DNA from 2 places in the Comamonas sp. Z1 genome. Region 2 is predicted to be linked to the other one. Evidence: predicted binding sites of a transcription regulator. Region 2 holds the regulator's gene; the other holds the start of a gene.
What was found. Region 2 encodes FNR, which switches genes on or off when oxygen is low (the NO sensors DNR and NnrR bind a similar motif). Its sites were predicted from a motif close to TTGATNNNNATCAA; they were not measured.
Positions count from the first base shown of each region.

Region 1: the regulator FNR is predicted to act here: its motif matches at 14,158-14,171, upstream of clpB (ATP-dependent chaperone ClpB).

Region 1 covers NZ_VOQT01000004.1:253,731-269,645, reverse strand. The annotation lists gene FSY45_RS10110 (pilus assembly protein) at 1-2,219, shown strand, start outside; gene FSY45_RS10105 (type IV pilin protein) at 2,231-2,680, shown strand; gene ribD (bifunctional diaminohydroxyphosphoribosylaminopyrimidine deaminase/5-amino-6-(5-phosphoribosylamino)uracil reductase RibD) at 2,711-3,820, shown strand; gene FSY45_RS10095 (phosphatidylserine/phosphatidylglycerophosphate/cardiolipin synthase family protein) at 3,873-5,588, shown strand; gene FSY45_RS10090 (tRNA-dihydrouridine synthase) at 5,542-6,585, opposite strand; gene FSY45_RS10085 (hypothetical protein) at 6,758-7,369, shown strand; gene FSY45_RS10080 (class I SAM-dependent methyltransferase) at 7,381-8,595, opposite strand; gene FSY45_RS10075 (GNAT family N-acetyltransferase) at 8,631-9,155, opposite strand; gene FSY45_RS10070 (coniferyl aldehyde dehydrogenase) at 9,423-10,862, opposite strand; gene FSY45_RS10065 (hypothetical protein) at 11,043-11,399, opposite strand; gene clpB (ATP-dependent chaperone ClpB) at 11,429-14,041, opposite strand; gene moaE (molybdopterin synthase catalytic subunit MoaE) at 14,458-14,916, opposite strand; gene FSY45_RS10050 (hypothetical protein) at 14,970-15,224, shown strand; gene FSY45_RS10045 (hypothetical protein) at 15,228-15,554, shown strand; gene FSY45_RS10040 (hypothetical protein) at 15,623-15,915, opposite strand, start outside.
Region 2 covers NZ_VOQT01000001.1:487,018-502,932, reverse strand. The annotation lists gene FSY45_RS02230 (malonyl-CoA decarboxylase) at 17-1,432, shown strand; gene FSY45_RS02225 (tripartite tricarboxylate transporter substrate binding protein) at 1,546-2,562, shown strand; gene FSY45_RS02220 (malonyl-CoA synthase) at 2,725-4,278, shown strand; gene FSY45_RS02215 (universal stress protein) at 4,620-5,063, opposite strand; gene FSY45_RS02210 (cation-translocating P-type ATPase) at 5,252-7,636, shown strand; gene ccoS (cbb3-type cytochrome oxidase assembly protein CcoS) at 7,636-7,773, shown strand; gene ccoN (cytochrome-c oxidase, cbb3-type subunit I) at 7,837-9,273, shown strand; gene ccoO (cytochrome-c oxidase, cbb3-type subunit II) at 9,293-9,925, shown strand; gene FSY45_RS02190 (CcoQ/FixQ family Cbb3-type cytochrome c oxidase assembly chaperone) at 9,943-10,080, shown strand; gene ccoP (cytochrome-c oxidase, cbb3-type subunit III) at 10,108-11,019, shown strand; gene ccoG (cytochrome c oxidase accessory protein CcoG) at 11,102-12,544, shown strand; gene FSY45_RS02175 (FixH family protein) at 12,671-12,976, shown strand; gene FSY45_RS02170 (hypothetical protein) at 13,234-13,497, shown strand; gene fnr (fumarate/nitrate reduction transcriptional regulator Fnr) at 13,561-14,283, opposite strand; gene hemN (oxygen-independent coproporphyrinogen III oxidase) at 14,552-15,915, shown strand, end outside.

The DNA.
Region 1 (15,915 bases), on a different contig from region 2:
TCTATGCCTCAGCCTATAGCCCCAAGGATGGCTGGAGCGGCTATATCACCGCCACTCGCGCACTTGAGCCAGAAACATACGCCTGCCCCACTAAAGACGATCCAGAAAAGACCTGCATCCGCTTTCCCGATGTAGTTTCCGGCTGGGACGGCAAAAGCACGGCAGAGAGGTTAGATGCTCTGCAGCCAACGAATGGCCAACCCGATGGTCGACTGGTGCTAAGTTGGAGCGACGAAAGCAATGCAGGCATTCCTTTCAAATGGACCACAACAGCTAGCCCGATAGGCTACAGCACGACCCAGATTAAGACGCTGATCGGCAGCACTACCGCAGGTGCTCTGACGGATGCCGATAGAGTCCTGGGACAAAACATCGTCAACTACATCCGAGGTGACCGCTCACTCGAAGGCACCACGGATGCCAAACCCCTGCGTGTACGCGCAAGTCGGCAGGGAGACATTGTGAACTCTGAAATCTGGTACACCGGTGGCCCGATCAGCAACTATTCCATGGGCTATTCGGCCTTTGTGACTGCGCAGAAAGACCGCAAGCCTGTCCTATATGTTGGTGGTAATGACGGTATGCTGCACGGCTTCTCAGCCGCCAATGGCAGTGAATTGCTGGCCTATGTACCCCGTGGCGTCGTAGGCGGACTCAAGAAGCTGACAGATAAGGACTATCTACATCAGTACTACGTCGATGGTTCACCAATGACCGGAGACATCAAGGATGGTGATAACTGGAAGACAATGCTTGTCGGCTCACTGGGAGCGGGAGGCAAAGGTTATTTTCTGTTGGACGTAACCAATCCAAGCAGTTTCACCTCAGCAGCAGTCATAAAAGATCGCACCCGCAGCAATAGCGAGACAGCCCCCACCTGTAGCGCGCTAACCGGAACTGCACAGCAAGATTGCGCCGCTACAGTGACCGAAGATGGCGATATCGGCAATATCACCGCCCGACCTGGACGCAACCCCGCCAGCCTGCAAGAAGCAACGCAAATCACGCGCCTGAACAATGGGCGCTGGGCAGTGCTAATGGGCAATGGCTATAACAGCACCAATCAACGTCCCGTGCTGCTGGTGCAATATCTGGACGGCGACAGGGCTCTTAAACGCATTCAAGCCACCACTGCCACGACCGGCACAGGCAATGCCAGCGACAACGGATTGGCATCGCCCGCATTGGTGGACCTTGATGGCAATGGCAAGACCGACGTCGTCTATGCTGGGGACAATTTGGGCAATCTCTGGAAATTTGATCTGACCAGCACCGTCGACAGCAACTGGGCCGTAGCCTATGGCTATGACAAGCCTCTGTTCACCGCACGCGGCCCTGCCACACTGACAAGCACCACTCGCGACCAAGTGCAACCAATTACGGCTCCGCCAATTGTGCGAGCCAATGACCGAAGTATGACCATAGGCTCAGGCACTGATGCTAAAAGTGTGCCCTTAGGAGGCATGATGATTGCATTCGGTACAGGCCGGAACCTCACGGCAAATGACCGCCGCACCGACATCGCGCAGAACGTGCAAACACTGTACTCAGTCCTGGACAACACACGCTATCGAATGAATACGGACAAAACCGCCTTGGAGGTTCACCCAGGCTCACTCGACTGCACTACAAACCCAGCATGCATTCCAACAGCTGCGCCTGTTGGCACCATGAACAGCACAGGGAAGCTGCTTGCACAGCAAAGCATTACTGTGCCCACCGGGGCTACCAATGATGACGCAACCGTAACAGCCAATCAGGAGCTGACCGCTGCAACCTGGAAAAGCTATAAGGGCTGGTATCTAGACCTACCAGCCGCTGGTGAGCGCCTGCTCAAACCCATGCAGTTCTTTGATGGCAGCAATATTTTGGCAGTTTATAGTGAGTCGCCCTCTGGCACCAAGAATGCCGAGAGCGACAACATCAACGAGAGTTGCGTCCCCGTCAAAGTGGACACCAGTGCCGGAGCTCAATGGCGCACACTTATCAATATCATGGATGGCAAGCGCCCCACCATTCAACTCGTGGACACCAATAACGACGGCTTCTACAACAGTTCGGACATGAACATTGCACGGGTAGCAGTCAAGACCGGTACGCCACTGCTGATTACAAAGCGCGATCGTATTACCGATCTCACTGGCGGCGGTGGACCGCGCGACACATTGGCACGCATGCCCGAACAATCCACACGCCCTAGCTGGCGCCAAATCAAATAAGAAGGGAAGCCATGACTTATCGAATTCGCACCGATCAACAGGGCTTTACTTTGATTGAGCTGATGATCGTGGTTGCCGTCATTGGCATTCTCGGCGCCATCGCCTACCCGAGTTATACGGAATATGTGCGCCGTGGCCATAGAGCTGATGCTCGGGCAGGACTATTGCAAGCGCAGCAATGGATGGAGCGCGCAGCAACGGCAACAGGCGTCTACCCAAGTGCTATTCCAGATACGCTGACTTGGGCTAGCGACACAAACAAGCGTTACACCATCAGCCTCAATAAAGATGGCAACAAGGACACTCAACTGGCATTTATTTTGAGTGCAGCCCCCAAGTCTCCCGGCCCACAAGCCAGCGATAAATGCGGGACCTACACAATCAGCAATACAGGACTGCGTGGAGCAAATGGAAAGACATCTGGTCAAACCGGCTACGACACAGATTGCTGGGGCAAGTAAGAGCGACGCCTCTGCATTACCATCCTGGGCATGACACCCTCTGCCCACTTCATGAACAAAGCGCTTGAGCAGGCTGCTCAGGCGCTTTTTATTTCTTCACCCAACCCGCGCGTTGGCTGCGTGATCGTCGATGCCTCGGACCGCATCATCGGCCAGGGCTTTACCCAGCAGGCCGGTGGCCCGCATGCCGAGGTGATGGCATTGCGTGATGCTTCTGCAAAAGGCAACGATGTGCGTGGTGCCACGGCCTATGTGACGCTGGAGCCCTGCTCGCACCATGGCCGCACCGGCCCCTGCTGCGACGCCTTGATCGCAGCCGGCATCGGTAAGGTGGTGGGAGCGCTGACGGATCCCAATCCGCAAGTGGCCGGCCAGGGTTTCGAGCGGCTGCGCGCTGCGGGTGTTGATGTGGAGATCGGCCCCGGCGGAGCTGAATCACGCGAGCTCAATATCGGCTTTTTCAGCCGCATGGTTCGCGGCACGCCCTGGGTGCGCATGAAGGCTGCCAGCTCGCTGGACGGCGTCACGGCCTTGCACAATGGCCAAAGCCAGTGGATCACCTCGGCGGCCGCCCGGGCCGACGGACATGCCTGGCGTGCCCGTGCCTGCACGATTCTGACCGGCATAGGCACGGTGCTTGAAGACAATCCGCGCATGAATGTGCGGAATGTAGACACGCCACGCCAGCCACGCATTGCCGTGGTGGACAGCAGGCTTGACATCCCGCTGGACGCTCATGTTTTGAAAGCACCTAGCGGTTGCCTCATCTACACCTGCAGCATAAATCAATCCAAGATCGAGCAACTGCAAGCGCTAAGCGCTACGGTTATTGCTATGCCCAATGCTGCGGGCAAGGTGGACCTGGCGGCCATGCTGCGCGATCTGGCCGAGCGCGGCACGAATGAGCTGCATGTGGAAGCTGGCTTCAAACTCAACGGCTCGCTGATTCGCGAAGGCCTGGTCGATGAGTTCCTCTTCTATCAGGCCCCAAAACTGCTGGGCACGGGAGCCATGGGTATTGCCAACTTCGGCCCGATCGACAGCCTGGACCAAGGTCTGCCATTGGTGTTCCATGATGTCGCCCGCCTGGGACCGGACCTGCGCATTGTTGCCAGAGTCCAGGGCCGAGAGCAGTTCTAGCGCAGTCTGTGTCCGACATGTGAACCCGGTCATCATGGGTTACAAAGCAGCAATGACGGCTTCTATCTCCACATCGTCACGGCTGCAGCCATCGGGGCCGCAAAAGCATCTGGCGTTGCTTGCAGGCGCTATTGCCGCGATGCTGCTCACGGGTTGCGCGGCGTCTCTACCCAAGGATGTGGAGCGCCCCGTCAGCACCGCATTGAGCCAGCCTCAAAACACCGACCTGGGCCTGTTCGTCTCTCAGGCTCGCCCGGCCAAGGCAAAGCCAGATGCCTCGGCTTTTGCCTTGATATCCGGCCCCAAGCATGCCCTCAGCAGCCGCATGGCGCTGGTGGAAAACGCACAGAAAACGCTGGATCTGCAGTACTACGCCATCCATGCCGACCAAAGTACCGGGCGACTGCTGCGCGCCGTCGTGCAGGCTGCCAGGCGTGGCGTGCGCGTGCGCGTGCTGTTGGATGACTTTCACAGCACAGGACCTGACGCACAGGTCATGCGCCTGGCTTTTGTACCCAATATCGAGATGCGCATGTTCAATCCTCTGGCCGGCTCGCGCGCTTCCACCATCGGCCGGGCCTGGACCTTGCTGACCGACTTTCAGCGTGCGCAGCAGCGCATGCACAACAAGCTGTTTGTGGCCGACAACACCCTGGCCGTAATTGGCGGGCGCAATCTGGGCGATGCCTACTTTGACGCCTCCAATGAAGGTAATTTTGTCGATCTCGATGTCTTGACCGGCGGCCCAGTCGTCAAGGATTTGTCGCGCAGCTTCGACCGCTACTGGAACAATGTTCGCGCCTACCCCGTGCAGTCGCTGATCAGCGAGCCTGACTTGCTCAAACTCAAAAAGCAGTTTGACCAGGAAGATGCCAGGAGCGAAGCCGAGCATGCCCGTAACACCACCGTCCCCAAACCGGAACCCGAAGACAGCCCTTTGAATCTGAACCAGATCCCATGGATCTGGGCCCAGGCCATGGTACTGGCCGACAGCCCGACCAAGATTCCTGCTGAAGGAGCGGAGCGGACTGCCGCCGATGAGTCATTCGAAGCAGCTGTGCTCAAGGCCGACGACGCCAACAGCCTCCCCCCCTTGGCCGCACCGGCGCTGAATGCCGAGTCGGTGGTCGACGGTCTGCTGGCTCTGATTCGCTCTGCCAGGCGGGACTTGCTGGTCGTTTCGCCCTACTTTGTACCGGGGCCGGAGATCATGGATGCCTTTCGCACCGCACGCAGCAAAGGCGTACGCATCCGGGTACTGACCAACTCCCTGGCCTCCAACGATGCTCCACTGGCACATGCCGGCTATGCCCGCCACCGCAAGGCATTACTGGAGATGGGCATCGAATTGCACGAAATGCGCAGCGAAGCGGCCAATGTCAGCTCCGCCCTGCGCGCAGGCGGCACGGGCTCCAGCGGGGGCAGCTCCGGTGCTTCGCGGGCCATGCTGCACACCAAGCTGCTGGTCATAGACGGGCGGCTGGTCGCAGTGGGTTCCATGAATCTGGACATGCGCTCACGCCTGCAGAACACCGAGATCGCCGTACTGATCGCCAGCCGCCGCTTCAGCCAGCTGGCCAGCGACAGCATCGATGAAAGTCTGCCCGAAAACAGCTGGCGGGTGGACCTGGATCCCAAGGGAAAGCTGGTCTGGCGTGCACCTCAGGACAGCGGGCTAGCGGACTCTTACTCGGAGCCCGATGCCAGCCTGGGTCTGCGCCTTATGCTGCAGCTGCTCGGGCCTCTGGCTCCAGACAGTCTGCTTTAGGCATGGTTTGCGGCCAAGCCCATTCTTTCTGCAGATCACGCTGTGGCAGCGCCTGCACCCAGTCGCTGATGGCGCGTTGATCGGTCTGGGTGCGCACTTCCTGATAAGCCAGCTCGGCCTCGGGAAAGCGTCTGCGCATGAGGTTGAGCCACTGTTTGAGGCGACCCGCACGCTGGCGCGGCTCCAGATCCTCGCAGACCATATGCCAAAAACGCTGCACCTGAGGCACCAGCGCCAGCCAGTCAATGCCAGCGACCGTGCTGACGCTGCCGTGCTCCACGGCGCGGCGCACGGCCAGGGCCAGACCCGGGTCGGCCACAATGCCGCGCCCGAGCATCAGATCGTCGCAGCCCGAAACTTCGCGGCAGCGCAAGGCCTCTTCCACAGTCCAGACCTCGCCATTGGCCACCACATTCACGCCCACCGCCTCGCGGATGCGTGGAATCTCTTCCCAATAGGCCGGCGGACGATAGCCGTCCAGCTTGGTGCGTGCATGGACGACGATCTCACAGGCACCGCCCTGCTCCATGGCCTGGGCACATTCGGTCATCAGCGCACGGTCGTTGAAACCCAACCGCATCTTGGCCGACACCGGCATCTGCGCGGGCACGGCACGGCGCACGGCGTCCACCACGCGCACGATCTGCTCGGGATCCTGCAGCAGCGATGCACCGCCGCCATGGCGGTTGACCACCTTGGCCGGGCAGCCGAAATTCAGATCGATGCCCTCTGGCCCCAGGCGCGCCAGATTGGCCGCATTCTCGGCCATGCTGACGGGGTCCGAGCCCAGCAGTTGCGCCCGCACCGGCACGCCGGCCAGCGTCCGGCTGCCGTTGCGCAGCTCGGGCATGGTACGCAGATAGACCTTGTCCGGCAGCAGCGAGCCGCTGATGCGAATGAATTCGGACACGCAGCGATCCGCGCCGCCCACCCGGGTCAGCACATCGCGCAGCACAAAATCCAGCAGCCCTTCCATGGGCGCGAGCAGCAGTCTCATTTCAGATTCAAATCAGATTGACCTGTGGCGCTTATTCAGAAAACGCCAGCAGATATTAATTCAGAAGCAATTGGCAAGCTTGGGCAGTAATGACTGGCCGATCCACTGCGAATTGGCGCAGATTCACACCAGTGTCATCGTCAGCTCATGCAATAGCGCATCCGCACTTGTAATGCGCCAGACAGAAGCAGCCATGATTTTGCAGAAAACCGCCAAGGCCCAGGAGGAACTTCAGCCCGGATCGCGCCAGCTGCCGCAGCGCGCGCGCTCCCTGCTGTTGCTGGCCGGCGGCAAGAGCATGGAAGAACTTGCCGCCATGCTGGGCAGTGATCATGCCGCACTGGCCCAGCAATTGGTGGAACAGGGATATCTTCAACTGATGCCAACCAGCGCCTCCAAAGAGCGCAGCCTGGCCACTCATCGAGCACCGCCTCTCGCCAAAGTTGGAGACAGCTCGGCCACACCAGCCCTGGCTCCAGCCGAAGAAGCCACTGATTCGACACCAGCCATCAATATGGCGGGCACGCGCATGTATTTATTCGATATGTGCGAGCGCCTGTTTGCCAACCGCCATGAGGCCCTGGCCCAGACATTGCGCACCCAGCTGCGCGAGGCCAGAGACCTGACCAGCTTGCGCAGCGCCGGTATCAGCCTGCTGACTGCGGTAGAGGAATATGCAGGCGAAGAGCGCGCACATTCGCTGCGCGAGAGGCTCGCAGCCCTGCTGGCGCACGGGGAAGCCGCTGATCCGCCCTGCCAGGAACTGCAAGGCGCAGCGGCCTAGCAGCCTGGCTGTCAGCCCGCCTTGGCCAGACGCCAGAGCGAGGTCACTTCGGCAGAGCGCGCAATGTGCAGAGGGTCCTCTCGGTCCTGTACCTTGCCATGATGCGGGCGAACATCTTCACGCCCCAGCACCTTGAGTCCGGCGGCTTCAATCCAGCCCAGCAGCTCGTCACGCGTGCGCAGCTTCAGATGCTCGGCCAGGTCGGAGATGATGAGCCAGCCTTCGCCACCTGGCAGCAGGTGTGCCGCCAGCCCTTGCAGAAAGCCACGCAGCATGCGGCTGTCTTCGTCATAAATCGCCTGATCGAGCACCGATGCTGCCTTTCCCGGCAGCCAGGGCGGGTTGCAGACGATCAGACCGGCCTGCCCTTGCGCAAACAGATCGGCATGCTGCAGCTCCACCCGGGAAGCATGACCCAGGCGCTGCAGATTCTCGCAGGCGCAGGCCAGCGCACGCTCGCTGGTATCGGTGGCGACCACCGACTTCACGCCGCGCTTGAGCAGCAATGCCGAGAGCACGCCCGTGCCGACACCAATATCCCAGGCCTGTTGAATACCGGCTGCGGGAATGCTCGCTCGCGCCACCAGATCGAGATACTCGCCGCGCACGGGCGAGAAAACACCATAGTGGGCATGAATGCGGGCGCCATCCAGGGAGGGAATCTCCACCCCCTTCTTGCGCCATTCATGGGCGCCGACCACACCCAGCAGATCGCGCAGCGGCACCAGCACGGACTGCGCAGGTGCTTCGGGCGGAACTGCCCCCCAGGCCTCTGAGCAGGCCAGACTCCAGTCCGGAGCGCGACGCAAGGCGCAATACCATTGCACATCCAGCTCGATCAGAATGCTGCCAAGCATGCGTGCACGCTGGGCCTGGGACTGGCGGTACAGATGAAAAGCATGGGGAAAGCCTGCCGCAGCGGGGCTCTTTGGCGGGCTCTTGCGGCGCGACTTCTTGTCCAGCCGGCGGCCCAGCGCCAGCAGCAGCTGGCGCGCGTTCTGAAAATCACCGCGCCACAGCAGCGACGCACCTTCGCTGATATGGCGAAACGCCGTATCAGCGGGCATGGTGTCATCGGCAACTTCGATGCGGCGGGGCTTGGGCAGGCTGCTTTCGCTGCGCCACAAGGCCCTATGGGCCTGGGCTTGCTCCCGCCATTGCAGCAGATCGAAAGCAGAGGCGGGAGCGCAGACTGAGGCCGCGAGCTTGCTGTGGAGAGACGTCACGGCCTGTCTTTCAGTGAGGGTTGAACGCTGTGTGATCAGCCGTTCAGAGGGCGCTTGACGCGCACTTCTTCAATCTTGATGCTGCCAATCACAGCCGTCTTGGCCGTGGACATTTCACGCTTGAAGCCTGCCATTTCATGGAAACGCAGGGCACGCTCGTTGCGCAGCGGAATCCAGGCTGTCACATTGGTGCAGCCTTCTTCCAGCAAACCATCTCGTGCGGCGTCCCACAGGGCAACGCCAACACCTTGATTCCAGTGCGAGGGAGCTGCATAGATAGCCCAGATCTCGCCGGTGGTCTGGCGGGATTTTTCATCACGGGAACGGTCAAAGCCGACAAAGCCAACGATCTTGTCGCCGTCAATGGCGACCTGGACCTGTGGCTCACAGTATTCAATAGCTTCGCGCCAGTAAGCCTGGCGCTTTTCAACCGAGGACATGGCCTTCAGTTGATCATCGGGAACCAGACCTCGATAAGCCTCCAGTGCGGAAGCAGTATGGATCTGGGCAATCGCTTTTGCATCGCGAAGAGTAGCGGGACGGACCTGGATACTAGACATGGAAAAACCGGGGCGGAAACATGTAAGAATAGAAGGGCGTAATTGTCTACAGATTCAGAGTTTTGGCACGCGGTGCAGTGGTTAGCCATTTGCTCAACTGCGGCTGTTCGCATTTTCTTGCTATGGCGCAATCTATGTGCTATGCGCTCCACTAAGCAGAGCAGCAAGCCCGCAACCATCAATGGTTTGCGTCACATTTGATGACAATCTGGCAAGCGCTCACAACAGCGCCGAAGCACTCAATCCCTGCTCGACGGCCAAGAAATTTCAGAGCCAGCGTCGCATGAAGTCCATCACCCGATCGAATTTTTCCCCGAACGGCGGGTACAGCAGGGAAGTCGCCGCCCAGCGCGACTGCACGAAAACCGCCTTCTGGTGCACAAAGCGCAAAAAGCCCTGCTCTGCGTGATAGGCACCCCAGCCGCTGTCGCCGACACCGCCGAATGGCAAGTTCTCATGCGCCACATGCAGCAAGGTGTCGTTCACACAGACGCCTCCGCTGACGGTGCGCATCAACACCGCATTGCGCTCGGCCTCGTCGTTGCCAAACCAGTACAGCGCCAGCGGGCGCGGGCTGGCGTTGATGGCATTGATCACGTCTTCGATATGCTCGTAGGAGATCACAGGCAGGATGGGGCCGAAGATCTCTTCCTGCATCAGTTGCATCTCGCCGGTGGCACCGAACACCAGCGCCGGAGCGAACTGCCTCTCCACGGCCTCGCCCCAGGCCGTGGTGTCACCGTCCGCAGCCGGGGCAGCCGCTTCATGCATCCAGTGCACCTGCGCTCCCAGACTTTGCGCCTGGCGCAGCATCTGCTTGAGTCGTGCCAGATGGCGCTTGCTGATGATGGCCGTGTAATCCGGGTTGCCCGAAATGCGCGGGTACAGCTGCTGCACCGCCGCCTGATAGGCCTCGGCAAACTCCTGCTCCTTGCCGCGCGGCAGCAGCACATAGTCGGGAGCGATGCAGGTTTGCCCGGCATTGACCAGCTTGCCATAGGCCACCTTGAGCGCAGCGGCCTGCATATCGCAGTCCTGCGCAATGATGCAGGGCGATTTGCCCCCGAGCTCCAGTGTGGTGGGCGTCAGGTGCACGGCTGCCGCCTGCGCCACACGCCGCCCCACGGCCGTGGAGCCGGTGAACAGCAGATGATCGAATTGCAGACCCGAGAACTGCGTGGCCACGGCCACGTCCCCCTCGATCACGCAGAACTCTTCGGGTGCAAAGAACTGGGCGACCAGCTCGCCCATTTTTGCCGAGGTATGCGGCGTCAGCTCGCTGGGCTTGAGCATCACGCGGTTGCCCGCCGCCAGAGCCGTGATGGCTGGCGCCAGCGATAGTTGTAGCGGATAGTTCCAGGGCGAGATGATGCCCACCACGCCCAGAGGCTGGCGCTCCACCCAGGCCTTGCCTGGCTGCAGCATCAGCGGCGTGCGCACGCGCTGACGCTTGCTCCACTTGGGCAGATGCTTGAGCGTGTGCCTGAGCATATTGCGCACCAGCATCAGATCCAGCATCTCGGTCCAGCGCTCGGAGCGCACACCAAAGTCCTGCTCCACCGCCGCGCACAAAGCCGGGCCGTTCTCGTCCAGCATCTTCTGCAGACGCAGCAGCCTCTCCCGGCGCACCAGCAAAGGTACATCGACCTGCGTGCGGCTGGCTTGGTACTGCAAGTCAAAAATGCGGTGCAAGTCCATGTAGTTCATGCCTGTCTGAAAATCCCAAGATCACAGTCCCGACCATACCGCGAGACTGCGTAAACACAGCGTAAAAAAAGAGCCTGATGCAACACTGCACAGGCTCTTGTGTGTTGACCGCGAAACAAGCCTGCGGCCCTTTATTGCCTCACCTGCTCCAAAGTATGAAGCCTGTGTAAGCGCTTGTCATTACGACTCGTGCACCTCGCGCGGCTGCACATCGGTCACATCGCCGGCACCGGGCAGAACGCCGCGGCGCCCGCGGGCTTCACGCTCATCCTTCTTGGCATCGGCATTGCCCGACGATTGCGCCATCCACTCGGCCCCCGAGCGGTACACCGTCTGCCAGCCGGCAAAGGGGCTCATGGCCCCCATGCCCATGGGCACCATGGGCTGGCCCGTGAGCCTGGCCCACAGGGCGCGCGCACCCCAGGCCAGGGCGATGAGGCAGGCCACGGCCATCAGGCACAGGAAAAACACCAGGCCCACCAGCATCAGCATGATGCGGACGGCCCAGCGGGTTGCAGTGGCGGCGAAATCGTTCAAAGCAATACCTCTTTCTAGGGTTCAGGTCCTCAGGCAGCGCCTGCGGACTCGAACCGGAACACCCCGGGATCATTCACCGGGTCGACTGTCACAGCTATCGTACTCTTGGGCGGGAATTTCCCCTCAAGTAACAACTTGGACAGCGGGTTTTCAATACGCTGCTGGATTGCGCGCTTGAGCGGACGGGCACCGAACACGGGATCGAAGCCCACCTTGGCCAGCTCGGCCAGGGCCTGCTCGGACACCTGCATGCTCAGTTCCATCTTCTGCAGACGGCTTTCCAGCAACTTCAGCTGAATCCTGGCAATCGCCTCGATGTTCTTGGCATCCAGGGCATGGAAGACCACGGTTTCATCGATACGGTTCAAGAATTCGGGTCGGAAATGGTTTTTAAGTTCCCCCCAGACCGCTTCCTTCACATCATCGGCATCCTCGCCAACCATGGCCTGTATCAGATGCGAGCCGATATTGCTGGTCATCACGATCACGGTGTTCTTGAAGTCCACCGTGCGGCCCTGGCCATCGGTCAACCGGCCATCATCCAGAACCTGCAGCAATACATTGAAGACATCAGGGTGGGCTTTTTCCACCTCGTCCAGCAGCAGCACGCTATAGGGCTTGCGGCGCACGGCTTCCGTCAGGTAGCCGCCTTCCTCGTAACCCACATAGCCGGGAGGCGCACCGATCAAGCGTGCCACAGAGTGCTTTTCCATGAACTCACTCATGTCAATACGCACCAGATGGTCCTCGCTGTCGAACAGGAAGCCTGCCAGCGCCTTGCACAACTCGGTCTTGCCCACGCCCGTAGGGCCCAGGAACAGGAAGGAGCCGGTGGGGCGATTGGGATCGGACAGACCCGAACGCGAGCGACGGATGGCATTGGCCACAGCGCTGATCGCTTCCTCCTGACCCACCACACGCTCGTGCAGCTTGTCCTCCATGTGCAGCAGCTTGTCTTTTTCGCCCTGCATCATCTTGGCCACGGGGATGCCAGTGGCACGACTCACCACCTCGGCGATCTCCTCGGCTCCGACCTGGGTGCGCAGCAGCTTGTTGGCCGTCGCGCCGTCCTGGCCCTCTTCCTTGGCCTGGGCTTCGTGCAGCTGCTTTTCGAGTGCCGGCAGCTTGCCGTACTGCAGCTCGGCCACCTTGTTGAAGTCGCCCTTGCGCTTGAACTCCTCGATCTGTATGCGCAGCTGGTCCACTTCCTTGCGGATCTGCTCAGAACCCAGGGCGCTGGCCTTCTCGGCCTTCCAGATTTCCTCAAGGTCGGCGTACTCGCGCTCCAGGCTTTCGAGCTCTTCCTCGATCAGCTGCAGACGCTTTTGCGAAGCCTCGTCCTTCTCGCGCTTCATGGCCTCGCGCTCGATCTTGAGCTGGATCATGCGGCGCTCGAGCTTGTCCATCACCTCGGGCTTGGAGTCCATCTCGATCTTGATCTTGGCCGCGGCCTCGTCGATCAGGTCAATGGCCTTGTCGGGCAGGAAGCGGTCGGTGATGTAGCGATGGCTCAGCTCCGCAGCGGCAACGATGGCGGGGTCGGTGATATCGACGTTGTGATGCGCCTCGTACTTCACCTGCAGGCCGCGCAGAATGGCGATGGTGTCCTCCACCGAAGGCTCGTCCACGATGACCTTCTGGAAGCGGCGCTCCAGAGCGGCATCCTTTTCGATGTACTTGCGGTACTCATCGAGCGTGGTCGCCCCCACGCAATGCAGCTCGCCACGCGCCAGCGCGGGCTTGAGCATATTGCCGGCGTCCATGGCGCCATCGGCCTTGCCGGCGCCCACCATGGTGTGGATTTCGTCGATGAAAAGAATGATGCGGCCTTCGTCCTGTGCGATTTCCTTGAGCACGGATTTGAGGCGCTCCTCGAAGTCGCCGCGGTACTTGGCACCGGCCAGCAGGCCCGCCATGTCCAGCGACAGCACGCGCTTGTTCTGCAGGCTCTCAGGCACTTCGCCGGCCACGATGCGCTGGGCCAGGCCCTCGACAATGGCGGTCTTGCCCACGCCGGGCTCGCCGATGAGCACGGGGTTGTTCTTGCTGCGGCGCTGCAGCACCTGGATGGCACGGCGGATTTCATCGTCGCGGCCGATCACCGGGTCCAGCTTGCCGCTGCGGGCACGCTCGGTCAGGTCCAGCGTGTATTTCTTGAGCGCTTCGCGCTGGCCTTCGGCTTCCGCACTGTCCACGTTCTGACCTCCCCGCACGGCATTGATGGCCGCTTCCAGGCTGGATTTGCTCACGCCGCTTTGCTTGAGCAAGGCACCGGCACGCGTGGCCGAGCCTGCGGCATCGGCCAGCGCCAGCAGAAACAGCTCGCTGGCGATGAACTGGTCACCGCGCTTGAGGGCTTCTTTCTCCGAGGCCTGCAGCAGCCGAGCCAGCTCGGAACCGACCTGCACATCGCCTTGCTGCTGCACCCGCGGCAGATCAGCCATGGCCTGTTCTGCCAGGTTTTTGAGTTGTTGCACATTGCCGCCAGCGCGCTGCAGCAGCGCACGCGGGCCGTCGTCCTGGCGCAGCATGGCCACCAGCAGGTGCAGAGGGTCGATGGTGGATTGATCAGCACCGAGCGCCAGGGACTGCGCGTCGGCCAAGGCTTCTTGGAATTTGGTCGTCAGTTTGTCAATTCGCATGGTTTGTCGCTTTCGCTCCAATCAGATTCATTGCTGATTTATCTGATAGCCAGGTGGTGAATTTCAAGACCGGAAGGGCAATAAAGCGGCTCAAAAGACGGCCGCAAGTCTGTGATTTGATCAAAATCAAACAACGCCCTGCGCCAGAAGCCAGACCCGAGCATCGCGCGTCAAAGCCAGATCCAATGTAGGCTCAAACCCACAATGTGCAAGATTGCGGCCCCATACCTGCCAGAGTCAGCAAAACCGGGATCTATCGAAAACCATAGCTTCTTGCGCTTTATACATAGGCGCCAGAGGCATTTTTATTCATAGATTTTTCAAGATCATGCACTGATGCGGCACAACCAGGCGTCACCTGGCCCAGGGCGGCCTGGCACCAGTACAGGTCTGCGCTCAGGCGGCTGCCGCCATTCTTATTGCCACCGCGCCAGCGCCTGTTCGTCACTGACACGCGCATCCACCCAGCGTGCGCCTTGCTCGGTCTGCTCTTTTTTCCAGAACGGCGCTTCGGACTTCAGATAGTCCATGATGTATTCACAGGCCTCGAAGGATTTGCCGCGGTGGGCGCTGCTCACCGCCACCAGAACGATCTGGTCCATGGGCTGCAGCAGGCCGATGCGGTGAATCACGCGCGCGCCATAGATGCCAAAGCGCGCCACGGCCTTGTCGATGATGGCCTCGATCGACTTCTCGGTCATGCCGGGATAATGCTCGAGCTCCATGCTGGAGACGGCATCGCCCTCGTTGCGGTCGCGCACCGTGCCGACAAAGCTGCAGACCGCGCCCACGCGCGCATCGCCGGTGCGCAGGGCGGCAATCTCGGCCGAGAGGTCAAAGTCCTGAGTCTGAATGGATACACGTGCTTCGGTCATGCCTGCATTGTCGCAGGCCAGCATGGGCATGTCTGGCGCATTAGCATTGGACCATGGCCACACAAACCATCAATCTGCCGGAGTACACGCTGTACCCCTCTCCGCGCAACGAGCACCGGATGATTTTCGAGTTCCAGCTCTTTGTGCCCTATCCCTATGAGCTGATCCACCTGCCCGACTACAACTTCAAGGGCAAGGCCACGCTGTTTGCTGCCCACCGCAAGCGCGACAACAAATCGGGCCAGCTCATTACCTGCGAGCTGGCCGTGGACATAGAGCGTTTCGAGCGCCTGTTCGAACCAAGCTAAGCCATGGACGACACCAGCCAAATTCAGCCGCCGACCAGCTTTGCCGAGCTGTTTCGCACGCGCAGCGGCAAGCTGTCCGTACCGATTGCCGAGGTCGTCGCACGCTATGAGCTATGCGAAGACCTGGCAAGCCATCTGACCGAGCAGGCACAGACGCTCTATCACTCGGGCAACTCCTCCGAAGAACAGGTGCTGCTGGGCATGCATGCGGGCCTGGCCGCGGAGGGCTCGGTCGTCACGGTGCCTGAGGCGGGCTGGATCGTGCAGCGCCTGGCCGAGCTGCTGGAATGGCGTACACCGCAGTTCCCCACTCCCGAAGACCCTGCCTGAAATCCCGGACGGAACCGCTTCTCAGCACTTTCAGACCCGCATTTTTCGCTTCAAACTCCGGAGCTAGATCAGAAGGCTCCGACAGGCGCATGCAGACGCTGCCAGGCCAAGGCCCGCCAGGCAGGCGTTCCATAGGCAGCGACCAGATCTCGCCCTATGGCGACCCAGGCCGGATCGGCCGGGTTCAAGCCCAAAGCCTCGATGAATGGCGCTTGCACGATGAAGCACTGGCGCCGATAAGGCAGCAAAAAACCATCCGCCTGCTGTGCGAGCACGCTGCGCGCCTGTGCGTACCCGCTGAACCAGATGTGCAGAAGAATGCCGCTACGCGGCACATGCCAGAAGCTGCCCATGTCATCAC
Region 2 (15,915 bases):
GAGCAAGGAGATGCATATGGGGTGGGCAGCTGAGTGGATTGAGCAAACCAAGCTGTGGGTGCGCGGTGCCGAGGGCGAGAAGGGCGACGCCCAGCATCGTCCGCTGGCGCAACGTCTGGAGGCCACCTTGCGTCGTGGGGAGGAGGCGCTGTCGCCGCGCGAGCTGCGCCGCTTGCTGCTGGACATGCAGCAGGTGGCGGATACCGCGCTCAGCGACGTGGAGGGCGGCCGTCACGCGCAGCTGCTGATGGATTGGTATGCCAAGGCCGATCTGGCCGCACGCAAGGACTTCTGGCTGCTGGCGATCGAAAAGTTCGGCCCCGATGCCAAGGCCCTGCAGGCGGCCCGCGAGCGCTACGACAAGGCGGGCAGCGATGTGGAGCGCAGCGAGGCCGAGATGAGCCTGCGCCGTGCCCTGGTTTCGTCGCGCACGCGGCTGCTGCAGCGTTTTGCCCAGCCCAAGGGCGGCATGGGCTTTCTGGTCGACATGCGCGCCGAGTTGCTGGCCTTGCCCAAGGCGGAGCAGCACTATGTGGCGCTGGACGCCGAGCTGGAGCATCTGTTTTCCAGCTGGTTCGATGTGGCCTTGCTGGAGCTCAGAAGCCTGAACTGGGATTCGCCCGCATCGCTGCTCGAAAAGCTGATCAAGTACGAGGCTGTGCACGACATCCGCAGCTGGGCCGATCTGAAGAATCGCCTCGACAGCGACCGCCGCTGCTATGGGTTCTTTCACCCGCGCATGCCCAATGTGCCGCTGATCTTTGTGGAGGTGGCGCTGCTGGACAAGATGGCAGGCAGCATGGCTCCGTTGCTGGACGAGGCCGCGGCGGCTGCCGATCTGGCCAAGGCCAACACCGCCATCTTCTATTCCATCAGCAACACCCAGACCGGACTCAAGGGCGTGAGCTTCGGCGATTCGCTCATCAAGCATGTGGTGGAGACGCTCACCCAGGAGTTTCCCAAGCTCAAGCAGTTCGCCACGCTGTCGCCGATTCCGGGACTGCGCAGCTGGCTGAGCAAGAACGGCGATGCGGCGCTGGCGGAGCTCGACGACAAGCAAAAGGCAGCCCTGGAAAAAGTCGCCGGCGGAGTGAGTGCCGCGCAATTGCTGGCCGCGCTGGACGATCCGGGCTCGCTGCCGGAGAAATCGGTGGTGCGTCAGGCCGCCATGTTTTGCGCCGCGCGCTATCTGGGTCGGGAAACTGCCAAGGGGCGTCCGCTGGATGCCGTGGCACGCTTTCACCTTGGCAACGGTGCGCGCGTGGAGCGCCTGAACTGGGCGGCAGACCTGTCGTCCAAGGGGCTCAAGCAATCCATGGGGCTGATGGTCAACTATCTGTATGACCTCAAGCGCCTGGACAAGCACCGAAGCCTGTTGGCGCAGAGCAAGATTCCCGTTTCCTCGGAGATCGAATCGCTGTGCAAGGGTTGAGTGCATCGCGACTCGCGCTGCGCCCGGCCTGAGCCGGCTTTTGCTGCTGCGTCTTCCAACCACAAGCCTGGCTGCAGCGATGCCTGCTGACCAGGCGCGCAGAGGAGATATAGATGCAGGATTCTTGGGAAAAGAGCGTGGGTTTGCAGCGGCGCACGCTGCTGGGGGCGACGGGGGCTCTGCTGGCGGTTGGGGCATCGGGCTGGACGGGCATGGCCCAGGCATCGGAGTGGCCGAGCAGGCCTGTCAATCTGATCGTGCCTTTTCCTGCCGGCGGCGGCACCGACACCTTTGCCAGGCCTTTTTCTGCCCAGTTCGCCAAGACCTCGGGCAAGGCCCTGGTGATAGACAACCGCGGTGGCGCGGGCGGCACGCTGGGCGCCAGCATTGCGGCCAAGGCCGCACCCGACGGCTACAACTTCTTCATGGGCGGCACCCACCATGTGATTGCGCCATCGGTCTACCCCAAGCTCGAATACGATCTGGAGCGCGACTTCATCCCGCTGGCGCTGCTGGCCAGCGTGCCGCAAGTCGTGGTGGTCAATCCCAAGAAGGTGACGCATGCCAGCTTGCAGGCTCTTGTACAGGATCTGCGTGCCAACCCCGGCAAGTACAACTATGCCTCGGCAGGGCCGGGTTCCTCGCACCATCTGGCGGGCGAGTTGTTCAAGCTGCAGACCAAGACCCAGATCACCCATATTCCCTACAAGGGTGCGGGCCCTGCGCTGCAGGACCTGATCGCCGGCAATGTGGACATGCTGTTCGATGGCCTGGGCTCATCGGCCCAGCATATCAAGGGCGGCCGCATCAAGGCCTTGATGGTGGCGGGCGCCAAGCGCAATCCCGCCTTCCCCGATGTGCCCAGCGCGGCCGAGTGCGGCCTGCCGGATTTCACCGTCACCACCTGGTATGGACTATGGGCGCCCAAGGGCACGCCTGCCGCCGTGCAGCAGCAGATGCTGGACGAGGTGCGCAAGATCGGAGCCGCCGAGGACATCAAGGCTGCCTGGGCCAAGAACGGCGCCGATTACGGCCAGCTGAGCCAGCCGCAGTTTGCCGCCATGGTGCAAAGCGAGATCCAGCGCTGGGCCCATGTGGTCAAGGCGGCGAATGTGAAGATTGACTCCTGAGCCCGCTGGCTGCCTTGCGGGGCGCCCTTTGCCGGCGCCCCATTTTGAAGAAGTGATTTTTTCAGTGCCTGGCGCCACCGGCCAGGCCAGGGCAGGGCCTATGATGGCCGTGGACCTTTTGCTTTCACCGTTTCCGAGTTCGACAGCATCACGATGACCGACATGCCTCAAGCCAATCTTTTCAGCGCGCTGCGCGCTGCGTTTCCTGCGGATCTGACGAAAATCGCCGTGGAGGCCATCGAGCCCGATGGCTCCAGCCTCTACTACACCTGGGCCGATCTGGAGCAGGGCAGTGCACGCATGGCCAATCTGCTGGCCTCGCTGGATCTGCCCGAAGGCAGCCGCATTGCGGTGCAGGTGGAAAAGTCGGTCGAAGCCATGATGCTCTACCTGGCCACGCTGCGCAGCGGCCATGTGTTCCTGCCGCTGAACACCGCCTACCAGAGCGCCGAGATGGAGTACTTCATCACCAATGCCGAGCCGGCCGTGGTGGTGTGCGCCCCCGGCTGTTTTGGCTGGGTGTCCAAGATTGCCTTCAACCACGGCGTGGGCCATGTCTACACCCTGGGAACCGATCGCACGGGCAGCTTGCTGGAGCGTGCGGCCCACCACAGCGACGAGCATCAGGTCGTGCCACGTCGCGCCGACGATCTGGCGGCGATTCTCTACACCAGCGGCACCACGGGGCGCAGCAAGGGCGCCATGCTCAGCCACGGCAATCTGCTGAGCAATGCGGCCATGCTCAAGGTGTACTGGGGCTGGCAGGAAGGCGATGTGCTGATTCACGCGCTGCCCATCTTCCATGTGCATGGCCTGTTTGTCGCCATTCACGGGGCGCTGCTCAACGGCAGTCCCATGATCTGGTTTGCCCGCTTCGAGCCCGAGGCCGTCATGGCGCGCTTCAAGGATGCGACCGTCTTCATGGGGGTACCAACCCTTTATGTGCGCATGCTGGCCGATGCCAGGCTGGACCGCGACATGGCCGCGCACATGCGTCTGTTCATCTCGGGATCGGCTCCCATGCTGATCGAGACCTTCCGCGCCTGGAAGACGCGTACCGGTCACACCATCCTGGAGCGCTATGGCATGAGCGAGACCATCATGCTGACCTCCAACCCTTATCAGGCCGATGCGCGCTACGGCAACGAGGCCGAGCGCCGCGGCGCAACCGTGGGCTTTCCCCTGCCTGGCGTGGGCGTGCGCATTCATGGCGATGACGGCAAAGCCCTGCCCGCAGGCGAGATCGGCAATATCGAGGTGCAGGGCCCCAACGTCTTCAAGGGCTACTGGCGCATGCCCGAGAAGACGGCAGAGGAGTTCACGGCCGACGGCTGGTTCAAGACCGGCGATGTGGGCATGCAGGACGAGCGCGGCTATTTCAGCATTGTGGGGCGCAGCAAGGACTTGATCATCTCGGGCGGCTACAACGTCTATCCGGCCGAGGTGGAGGGCTTCATCAACGATCTTCCCGGCGTGGACGAAAGCGCCCTGGTGGGCGTGCCTCACCCGGACTTTGGCGAGGTCGGCGTTGCCGTCATCGTGCCGCGCAAGGGCGCGCAGCTCGATGGGCTGAAGATTCTGGAGTCGCTCAAAGCCAGGCTGGCCAATTTCAAGGTGCCCAAGCGCTGCTATGTGGTGGACAGCCTGCCGCGCAACACCATGGGCAAGGTCCAGAAGAAGCTGCTGCGCGACCAGTATCAGCAAGAGTTCTCCTGAAGCCGGTCGAAGCGGACGCCAGGCGTTGGTTTTTGGCTGCAGTATTGGCTGCGTTTCAGGCGCTTGTCTTTTGACTTGACTCCTGAAAAGTGAGCTGATTGCGCAGCTTGCAAGACGGATTCAGCATTGAATCGATCCGAAAATAAAGCAGCTTGTACGCAAGCTGCTTTTAATTTGTGAGTGGCAAACGGCGGCCCCTGAGCGGCCTGTCACTGGATATCAGAGGCAAGTCCAGCAAGGGGCGCCCGGCCAGGGGTGCCCGGCGAGGGGCGCCCGGCGCGTCCCCCAGTACAGATGCCGTCCCCTCAAGGGAAGCCGCTAAGCGGCTCAGGGGGATCCGATCAGCGCAGCACCAGCACCGGCACCGGCGAGTGCGTCAGCACATGCTGGGTTTCGCTGCCCAGCAGCAGGCGCTGCAGACCCTTGCGACCGTGCGAAGCCATGACGATCAGGTCGCAGTCATGCTTTTTGGCCATCTCCACAATCGACTCGGCCACCAGGTCTGAGTGGGCGATTTCGGTGGTGACATTGACCTTGCGCTCATGGCCAAAGGCTTTGACGCCGTTCAGCAGGGTCTGGGCCTGATTGGTCCATTGCTCCTCAATGCGCTTGGCTTCCTTGATGTCCAGCAAGTCGCTGCCTTCCAGATAGCTGCGCGGATAGTGCGAGACAACCTTGAGCGCAATCACGCTGGCGCCGCACAAAGCGGCCAGATCCAGGCCTGCATGCACAGCCTTGTCTGAGAGTTCGGTGCCGTCGGTAGCAATCAAAATGCGGTTGTACATAGCTTTCTCCTTAGGTTGCATGCGTTGTAAATACAAGCATATGTCGATTGGGCAGTTAACGGTTGATTAATGTCAAGGTGGGTATCATCTGGCGTCGTTACGCTTGAAACATGTCCCAACACACTACTGTCCAGCCTTCCGCGGCAGAGCATGCTGTTGCTGACACCGGTTTCCTGAACTTGTCCCAGATGCACAGTCATCTGCTGGACGATCCGCAAGAATGGAGCTCGTTTGGTCGCCCCGCCGGCCAGAGCTCCAAGGCCCCAATCTCCGAGAATGCAACCGATTCCCCGGTGTGGGATTCCTTTGTGGTTCTGGAGGGCATGCACTGTGCTGCATGTGCGCTGACCATCGAGGAGGCGCTTCGGGCTGTCCCCGGAGTGCAGGCAGCCGAAGTCAGTGCCGCAACGCGCCGAGCCCGTGTCGAGTGGCGTCCTGCCCAGGTGCTTCCATCGCAATGGATGGAGGCCGTGTCGCGTGCCGGCTATCGCGCCTTGCCCGCGCGCGACGCGTTTGCGCGCGAGCTGCGCCAGGCCGAGACGCGCCGTGCCCTGTGGCGCTGGCTGGTGGCCGGCCTGTGCATGATGCAGGTGATGATGTATGCATGGCCAGCCTACACGGCGCGGCCCGGCGACCTGTCGCTGGAGATGGAGACCTTGCTGCGCTGGGCATCCTGGGTGATTTCTCTGCCCGTGGTGCTGTTTTGTTGCGGCCCGTTCTTCAAGAGCGCGCTCAAGGACATCACCCAGCGCCGCGTGAGCATGGACCTGCCCGTGGCCCTGGGCATGTTGATCACCTTTGTCATCAGCACGCTGGGCACTTTTGATCCCTCCGGTCCTTTCGGTCAGGAAGTCTTCTTCGACTCGCTGACCATGTTTGTCTTCTTCCTGCTCACAGGGCGCTGGTTGGAGCTGCGCCTGCGCGACCGCACGGCCGGTGCATTGGAAGCAGTGATGAACCGGCTGCCGGATTCGGTGCTGCGTCAGCAGTCCGACTCGGGAGAGTTCGTGCGTGTGGCCACGCGCCGTCTGCGTGTGGGTGATGTGGTGCGTGTGCTCACAGGCGAGGCTTTCCCCGCAGACGGCCGGATTCTGCGCGGCACCACCCATGCCGATGAGGCGCTTCTGACTGGCGAGTCCACGCCTGTTTTGCGCGCACAAGGCGATGCAGTCACCGCCGGCAGCTACAACCTGGACAGTGTTGTCGAGGTGAGAGTGGACAGCGTGGGTGAGGGCACCCGCTTTGCGCAGATCGTGAATCTGATGGAAAGCGCTTCGCTGCAAAAGCCAACCCTGGCCCAGTTGGCCGACAAGGTGGCCCGGCCTTTTCTCGTCGTGGTGCTGCTGGCGGCGCTGGCCGCCGCCATCTGGTGGTGGCCCGCCGACCCGGGCAAGGCCATGATGGTGGCCGTGGCCGTGCTCATCGTCACCTGTCCCTGTGCGCTTTCGCTGGCCACGCCCGTGGCCATGCTGACGGCGGCCGGCACCTTGGCTCGCAGCGGCGTGCTGGTGCGCAATCTGCAGGGGCTGGAGGCGCTGGCCGCCGTGGATACGCTGGTGTTCGACAAGACCGGAACGCTGACGCGCGACGGCCTGGTGCTGCGCGCGCTGACACCTGCTGAAGGTCAAAATACTGATGAGCTGCTGGCGCTGGCCGCCTTGCTGGCGCGCCAGTCCATGCATCCTGCTTCCAAGGCACTGGCGCAGGCGGCCGAGGTGGCCGAATTGCCTGCCAGCGCATGGCTGCTGGATTCCGTCCAGGAAATCGCTGGCAGCGGCCTCGATGTCTGGGTGCAGGCGCGCAGCAATACCGCCTTGCGCCGCCATCTTCGTCTGGGCTCGGCCGCGCATTGCGGCGTACCCGAGTTGGCACCGCATGAGCCAGGGCAGAGCGTGGTGTTGGCCGAGGAATCGCAAGATGGCTGGCTGCCCCTGGCGCAGTTCCATCTGAGCGAGGACGTGCGCCCCGAAGCGGCCCAGGTCATTGCCGACCTCAGGCAGCAAGGCGTGACGGTGCAACTGCTCTCGGGTGACCGCTCTGCAGCGGTGCAAACCGTGGCCGCCAAGCTGGGCATAGAGCAGGCGCAGGGCGACTGCAAACCGCAGGACAAGCTGGCCGCCATGCAGGCGGCACAGGCTGCAGGGCATAAGGTTGCCATGGTGGGCGACGGCCTGAATGACGGCCCAGTTTTAGCCGGAGCGCATGTCTCTTTTGCTTTTGGTAAAGCAGTGCCGCTGGCACAATCGCGAGCAGACTTCGTGGTACTGGGAGACAGCCTGGAGTTAGTGTTGCAAAGCCTGTTGCTGGCCCGACGGACCCTGTCCGTGGTGCGCCAGAACCTGGGCTGGGCAGCAGCCTATAACGCGATCTCTATTCCTCTGGCCCTCGTGGGCTGGATGCCTGCCTGGCTGGCAGGGCTCGGCATGGCGCTGAGCTCCTTGCTGGTCGTCGCCAACGCAGCCCGTCTTGCACGTGCGTTGCCGCTGCAGGCAGCCGATAGCAACGCGTCCGCCCCCGCCGCGCACCTTGCGCCGCGGGGCACCGTCATGCCACTGACTCAAGGAGGCCATTGATGGACATTTTGTATGTATTGATTCCGCTGTCGGTTGTTTTGGTCATGGCCATTGTGGCTGCCCTGTGGTGGGCCGTGTACCGGGGCCAGTTCGAGAGCGTGGAACAAGAAGGCGAGCGCATTCTTCGCGACGATTGATGTGGCTCAACGAGTCCGACCAGAAACCAATGAACACTTTGCAAGATATCTAAGAGGTGCCCGATGGAAGCAACAAATAACAATGCTGTCTATTACGACGACACCGTCGTAAGACAGTTCTCTATCATGGCCGTGGTATGGGGGGTGGTAGGTATGGCGGTGGGCGTGTTTATCGCGTCCCAGCTGGCCTGGCCGGAACTCAACTTCGGCATTCCATGGCTGAGCTACGGACGTCTGCGTCCGCTGCATACCAATGCCGTGATCTTCGCTTTTGGTGGCTCGGCGCTGTTCGCGACCAGCTACTACGTGGTGCAACGCACCTGCCAGACCAAGCTGTTCATGCCCAAGTTGGCTAGCCTGACTTTCTGGGCCTGGCAACTGGTTATCGTCGGCGCAGCCATCAGCCTGCCTCTGGGTTACACCCAGGGCAAGGAATACGCCGAGCTGGAATGGCCTCTGGACTTGCTGATTGCCGTGACCTGGGTGTCCTATGCCATCGTGTTCTTCGGCACTATCGGTATCCGCAAGGTCAAGCACATCTATGTGGCCAACTGGTTCTTCGGTGCTTTCATTCTGGCCGTGGCCCTGCTGCACATCGTCAACAATATTTCCATCCCCGCCGGCTGGATGAAGAGCTACTCGGCATACGCCGGCGTGCAGGACGCGATGGTTCAGTGGTGGTACGGGCACAATGCCGTGGGCTTCTTCCTGACCGCCGGCTTCCTGGGCATGATGTATTACTTCATCCCCAAGCAGGCGGGCCGTCCCGTGTATTCGTATCGCCTGTCGATCGTGCACTTCTGGGCGCTGATCTTCACGTACATGTGGGCGGGTCCTCACCACCTGCACTACACCGCTTTGCCTGACTGGACCCAGTCCGTGGGCATGGTGTTTTCGCTGATCCTGCTGGCTCCCAGCTGGGGCGGCATGATCAACGGCATCATGACGCTGTCGGGTGCCTGGCACAAGCTGCGCGACGATCCCATCCTGCGTTTCCTGATCGTGTCCCTGTCGTTCTACGGCATGTCCACCTTCGAAGGCCCGATGATGGCCATCAAGACCGTGAACGCGCTGAGCCACTACACCGATTGGACCGTGGGCCACGTGCACTCCGGCGCTCTGGGCTGGGTGGGTCTGATCACCATGGGCTCTCTGTACTACCTGATCCCCCGTCTGTTCGGCCGCGAGAAGATGCACTCCGTGCCCGCGATCGAGCTGCACTTCTGGATGGCGACCATCGGCATCGTGCTGTACATCGCAGCAATGTGGATTGCCGGTGTGATGCAGGGCCTGATGTGGCGCGCTGTCAACCCCGACGGCACGCTGACCTACACCTTCGTGGAAAGCGTGAAGGCGACCTATCCCTTCTATGTGATTCGCGTGACTGGCGGTCTGCTGTATCTGGGCGGCATGCTGGTGATGGCATGGAACACCTGGAAGACCGCAATGGCCGGCCGTTCCGTCAAGGTGGCAGTGCCTGCCGTGGTGGCTCACGCCTGAGCATTGAGGAGCAAAAGCAATGTCTGATCAAAATAACGCAGCTCCCAAGAGCTTTTCGCACGAGAAGATCGAGACCAGCAACTTTTTGCTGATCGCGCTGACGCTGTTCGTGCTGACCATTGGCGGCCTGGTGGAAATCGTGCCGCTGTTCTTCCAGAAGTCCACGACCGAAGCCGTGGCGGGTCTCAAGCCCTACACGCCGTTGCAGCTGATGGGGCGTGACGTCTATCTGCGCGAGGGTTGCTACAACTGCCACTCGCAGATGATCCGTCCCTTCCGCGCCGAGACCATGCGCTACGGCCACTACTCGGTGGCTGGCGAGTTCGTCTACGACCACCCCTTCCAGTGGGGCTCCAAACGTACTGGCCCCGACCTGCATCGCGTGGGCGGCAAGTACAGCGACGAATGGCATCGCATCCACCTGAACAACCCGCGTGACGTGGTGCCCGAGTCCAACATGCCTGCTTACCCCTGGCTGGAAGCCAACAAGGTGGATGACACGGCCGTGGCAACGCGCATGAGCGCGCTGCGCAAGGTGGGCGTGCCGTACACCGATGCGGAAATCGCCGGTGCTCAGGCCGAGGTCAAGGACAAGACAGAGATGGAGGCAGTGATTGCCTATCTGCAGGTCCTTGGTCGCGCCGTCAAGTAAGAGAGAAAGGGCTGGAAATGGATATCACCACCATGCGTATCGTGGCCACGCTGGCATCGCTGGCGTGTTTCGTGGGCATCTGGTGGTGGGCGTATGCCCGCCGCAACCAGGCCCGTTTTGACGAGGCAGCTCAGGTTCCATTCCTGGAAGACTGAGTCTGATCACCACAACGAGAACATCCCATGAGCGATTTCATTAACAATTTCTGGTCGGTGTATGTCGCGGCGATTACGCTGATCGGCATCTTTGGCTGCTTGCTGCTGCTGATTCTGGTGGCCCGCAAGAAGGTCGTTCCCTCGGGCGACAACACCACAGGCCATGTCTGGGACGAAGACCTGCGTGAACTTAACAACCCCATGCCCAAGTGGTGGATGGGTCTGTTCGTGATCACCGTGGTTTTCAGCCTGGGCTATCTTGTGGTCTACCCAGGTCTGGGCGGCTTCGGCGGCAAGCTGGACTGGAGTCAGACCGGCGCCTACGACAAGGAAATGGCCAAGGCCAAGGCGGACCTGGAGCCTCTGTATGCCAAGTTCACCAGCATGCCCACCGAAGAAATGGCCAAGGACCCTCAGGCCATGGCCATTGGCGAGCGTCTGTTCATGAACAACTGTGCGCAATGCCACGGCTCTGACGCTCGCGGCAGCAAGTCCTTCCCGAATCTGGCGGACGGCGACTGGTTGCATGGCGGATCTCCCGAGAAGATCAGGGAGACCATCACCAACGGCCGTATCGGCATGATGCCGCCCATGGCGGCAGCCGTGGGCTCGGCGGAGGATGTGCGCAACGTGGCGCACTATGTGCTGAGCCTGTCGGGCAGCCCTCACGATGCCGTCAAGGCTTCGCAGGGCAAGTCCAAATTCGTGGCCTGTGCGGCTTGTCACGGCATGGACGGCAAGGGCAACCCCGCGCTGGGAGCTCCTAACCTGACCGATGACATCTGGCTGCATGGCTGGGGTGAGGCGGCAATCGTCAACATCGTCAACAACGGCAAGCACAATGAGATGCCTGCCCAGAAAGAGAAGTTGACGGAGGCGCAAATTGCCGTGCTGGCTTCCTATGTCTGGAGTCTTTCGAATACGCAAAACCAGAAGTAATGCGTTTTTAAAAGGCGGTGCCCTGGCACCGCCTTTTTCGCGTTTCAATTTTCAGTAATTACAAAAATATTAAGGAACTGCGATGCCGTGCGATCAGGGGAAGCCCCGAAAAGTCATACCGATCACGCCTGAGCCTCATGAGGGTGGGCCTGAGTTGGTGCCTATGTTCGCTTCCGAGCAAAAAGTGTACTCACGCTCTATTAGCGGCGTGTTCTCACGTTGGCGCTGGGCCATGGTGTTTCTGACCCAGATCGTCTTCTACGGCCTGCCCTGGCTGCAGTGGGGCGAGCGCCAGATGGTGCTGTTCGATCTGGGGGCCCGGCGCTTCTATCTGTTCGGACTGGTGCTGTACCCGCAGGACTTCATCTATCTGACGGGGCTGCTGATCATCAGCGCACTGGGGCTGTTCCTGTTTACCGCCGTAGCCGGGCGTCTGTGGTGTGGCTTCTCCTGTCCGCAGACGGTCTACACCGAGATCTTCATGTGGATCGAAAGCAAGGTCGAAGGCGATCGCAGTGCCCGCATGCGTATCGACAAGAGCGGCTGGACTTTGGAGAAGATCTGGAAAAAGTCGCTCAAGCAGTTTCTCTGGATCGCTCTGTCTCTTTGGACAGGTTTCACCTTTGTCGGCTACTTCGTGCCCATCCGTGAGTTGGGTGTGGAGTTGATGGCCTTCCAGGGCAGCTGGCAGATTTTCTGGGTGGCGTTCTACGGTTTCGCCACCTACGGCAACGCCGGCTATATGCGCGAGCAGGTCTGCAAGTACATGTGTCCCTATGCACGCTTTCAGAGTGCCATGTTTGACAAGGACACCATGATCGTCAGCTACGACGCCGAACGTGGTGAAGCTCGCGGCCCGCGCAAGAAAGACGTCGACTACAAGGCACAGGGCCTGGGGGACTGCATAGATTGCAAGCTTTGCGTTCAGGTCTGCCCCGTGGGCATCGATATCCGCAAAGGGTTGCAGTACGAATGCATCGGCTGCGGTCTGTGCGTCGATGCCTGCAACTCCGTGATGGACAAGATGGAGTATCCGCGTGGCCTGATCCGGTTGACCACTCAGAATGCCGTGGCCAAGGCCTGGAAGCAGGTGCAGGTGATTCGCCGCATTTTCCGCCCGCGTGTGCTGATCTACTCGGCCGTGCTGGTGGCCCTCAGCGCTGCCATGATCGCCAGTCTGGTGCTGCGCGAGCCGCTCAAGGTCGATGTGATTCGCGACCGTGCTGCGCTTTCGCGCATCGTGGCGGGCGGCAAGCTGGAGAACGTCTACCGTCTGCAGATCATGAACGCCACCGAGTCCGAGCAGCGCTACCGTATCAGCGCCGTGGGCCTGGAGAATCTGGAAGTCGCATCCGAGCAGGAAGTGAGCGTTGGCCCTGCAGAGACGCGCGGCATTGCGGTGCGGCTGCAGATTCCGTATGGCTCAGCAACTCCCGGCTCGCACCCCGTACACTTCAATGTGGATGCAGTGACTGCCGGAGCAGGGCGTATTTCCGAGAAGACGGTGTTCCTGGTGCCGCGTTAATGCCAGGTCTTGACGGTCTTCGTGAGCCATCACGGAGGCCGGACAAGGGCACCGCCAATCGGCAACAATTTATGCCACCCTGCCGTGTGTGTCTGGGTGGTCAGAATTTTGGAAAGAGGTTTCATCATGTCGGCAGCACAAGCCAAGGTCTCGCAAACGGCCAAGATCATCCACCCCGAGGACGGCAAGCCCTGGTGGAAGTTTGCCCATGTCTGGCTCATCATCGCCGGCCCGGTGATCGTGGTGATTGCCGGCTTTGTCACCGCATACATCGCACTGAGCAGGCCTGATCCCGTGATTGACCCTGACTACTACCGCCATGGCATGGAAATCAACCAGCGCCTGAGCGAAAGTGAAAAAAGCCTGGCCCCAGCAGTCACCGGCCGCAATCATGCGGCCACGCCAGCCAAGGACCATCCGCTGGATCGCTGAGCGCTCCGGCGCTTGCTCCGCCAAGGTCGCTTTTGCGGCCTTTTTTGTTGCCGATATCAAAATCAGAGCGTGTTGCGCATGCTCTGCCTAACGTTGATGTAGAAGCAAATGGTTTTTTGATATCCAGATGGCGCAGGATGCTACTGAAAAGAGAGTGGTTCAGGGTTTCCCGCCACGGTGCATGCCCGCAGTCCTGCATGAACGGTCACCACTGTTGTGCAAAATATGACCAAGCCCACAGCCCAAGGAGAATCAGGATGGATGCTCGACGCTGGATGTGGATTGTTTGGCCGGCCTTTCTGGCGGCGGCAATCATGGAGATGGTGGTTTTCGCCTTTGTGGACCCGCTGGATGTGCACTGGCTGGGCTCCCCCCTGGACTGGTCGCGCCAGGCCATCTATACGGTCGCTTTTTTTGCCTTCTGGGTCGTGACCCTGATCGGAGGTGCGATGACGGTGATGCTGGGGCGCTCCGTCAGCGATCTCAATGGCGGCATCGTTTCCGAGCCTCTGCCCGATTAATTCGCACAGACAAAAAAGCCCGCTGTCCGCGGGCTTTGTCTTGAGAGTGTCTGTCGACTCGGTTCAGTTCTGGCATTGCTGGCTGTTGACGATGCGTTTGAGCGCCTCGGTATCCAGGATGCGCAGGTGGCGCTGCTTGACTTCCACAATGCCTTCCTCTGCAAATTTGGAGAAAGTGCGGCTCACGGTCTCGAGCTTGAGGCCCAGGTAACTGCCGATTTCTTCGCGCGTCATGCGCAGCACCAGTTCCGACTTGGAAAAGCCGCGTGCCGACAGGCGCTGGACCAGGTTCAACACAAAGGCCGCCAGGCGCTCTTCGGCACGCATGCTGCCCAGCAGCAGCATCACGCCATGCTCGCGCACGATTTCGCGGCTCATGACCTTGTGCACATGGTTCTGCAGGGCAGTGACCTCGCGCGAGAGCTGCTCCAGTTTGTCAAACGGCATGACGCAAACCTCGGCGTCTTCCAGGGCCACGGCATCACAAGTGTGGTGGTCGTTGACGATGCCGTCCAGACCAATGATTTCGCCAGCCATCTGAAAGCCTGTGACCTGATCGCGTCCGTCTTCGGTGGCCACGCTGGTCTTGAAGAAGCCGGTTCGTATGGCATACAGCGAGGTGAACTCTTCGCCATTGCGAAACAGCAGACCGCCGCGCTTGACCTTGCGGCGCGTGGCCACAATCTCGTCAATGCGCTCCATTTGTTCATCGTCCAGGCCCATGGGCATGCACAGTTCACGCAGATTGCAGTTGGAGCAGGATGCTTTGATGGTCTGAAGATTCATGGGCTTTTTGCAACGGCGCAGACAGACACGGAGTGGAGAGTCGCGCTGGTCATTGACCTCGTGGTTGAAGATGAGATGGATCAAATTGTCGCAGCACTTGCCTTGAGGTCTCTTGATTTTCATCAAGGACAGGGTGATTGCCTTGGGGCACATTGCCTGTATTCGTTCAAAAACATGCGCTTTTGCCTATTTTGGGCATGATTTTCAGGATCTGATTTCCATTGAAATCTGCTCTATACAGAGTGTGGGCGCACCCTAACTCCCAGTTATGACCGCAGTCACGCCTGAGTTGCTGAGCCGCTTTGATATCCCCGGCCCACGCTACACATCGTTCCCAACAGCCGACCGTTTTGTTGAGGCTTTTGGTGCAGACGACTACATACTGGCACTCAAGCAGCGCAAGACGCATTCTGGCTCGCGCGCTTTGCCCCTGTCCGTTTATGTGCATGTGCCGTTCTGTGAGTCGCTTTGCTATTACTGCGCCTGCAACAAGATCGTGACCAAGCATCATGAGAAGGCTGCCGAGTATCTGGACTACTTGAGCCGCGAGCTGGCCATGCATACCGAGCATTGCGGCAAAGGCCAGCTCGTAAGCCAGCTGCATCTGGGCGGAGGCACACCGACCTTTTTCAGCGATGCCGAGTTGCAGCAGCTGATGGTCTTGATGCGTGAACATTTCAAGCTGGATCCCGCGGGCGAGTACTCCATCGAGGTCGATCCGCGCACCGTCAGCAACGAGCGGCTGAGAGCTCTCAAGGACATGGGGTTCAATCGCCTGAGCTTTGGCGTGCAGGACTTTGATCCCGCGGTGCAGAAAGCGGTGCACCGCGAGCAGCCCGCCGAGCAAGTATTTGCGCTGGTGGCCGAGGCGCGCCGCCTGGGCTTTGTCTCCATCAATGTGGACCTGATCTACGGTTTGCCCAGGCAGACGCCCGAGTCTTTTGCGCGCACGCTGGCACAGGTCAATGAGCTGCGCCCCGATCGCATTGCACTGTATGCCTATGCGCATCTGCCCGAGCGCTTCAAGCCGCAAAGGCGCATCGAATCGGCAGACCTGCCCATGGGGCAGGACAAGCTGAACATGCTCTCCGGCGCAATTGATGCATTCATGGATGGCGGTTATGTCTATGTAGGCATGGACCACTTTGCGCTGCCTGACGACTCTTTGGCCATTGCCAAGCGCCAGGGGCGCCTGCATCGCAATTTTCAGGGCTACAGCACCCAGCCTGATTGCGATCTGATTGCACTGGGCGTATCGGCTATCGGCAAGGTGGGCGCGACCTACAGCCAGAACGTCAAGACTCTTGAAGAGTATTACGATGCCGTCGATGGCGGCATGTTGCCCGTGCAGCGCGGACTGGCACTTTCACGTGACGATCTGGTGCGCAGAGCCGTCATCATGTCCATCATGTGCCAGGGCTCCGTCCTGTATGAGCCCATGGAGCAGGCCTGGCTTATCAATTTCCGCGAATACTTCGCTGCGGAGCTGGATGCGCTGGCAGAGATGCAGCGCAACGGCTTGGTCGAGCTGTCCGCCGAGGGCTTCAAGGTCACTGGCCTGGGCTGGTTTTTTGTGCGCGGAGTAGCCATGCTGTTTGACCGATATTTGCAGGCCGACCGGAACCGCGCCCG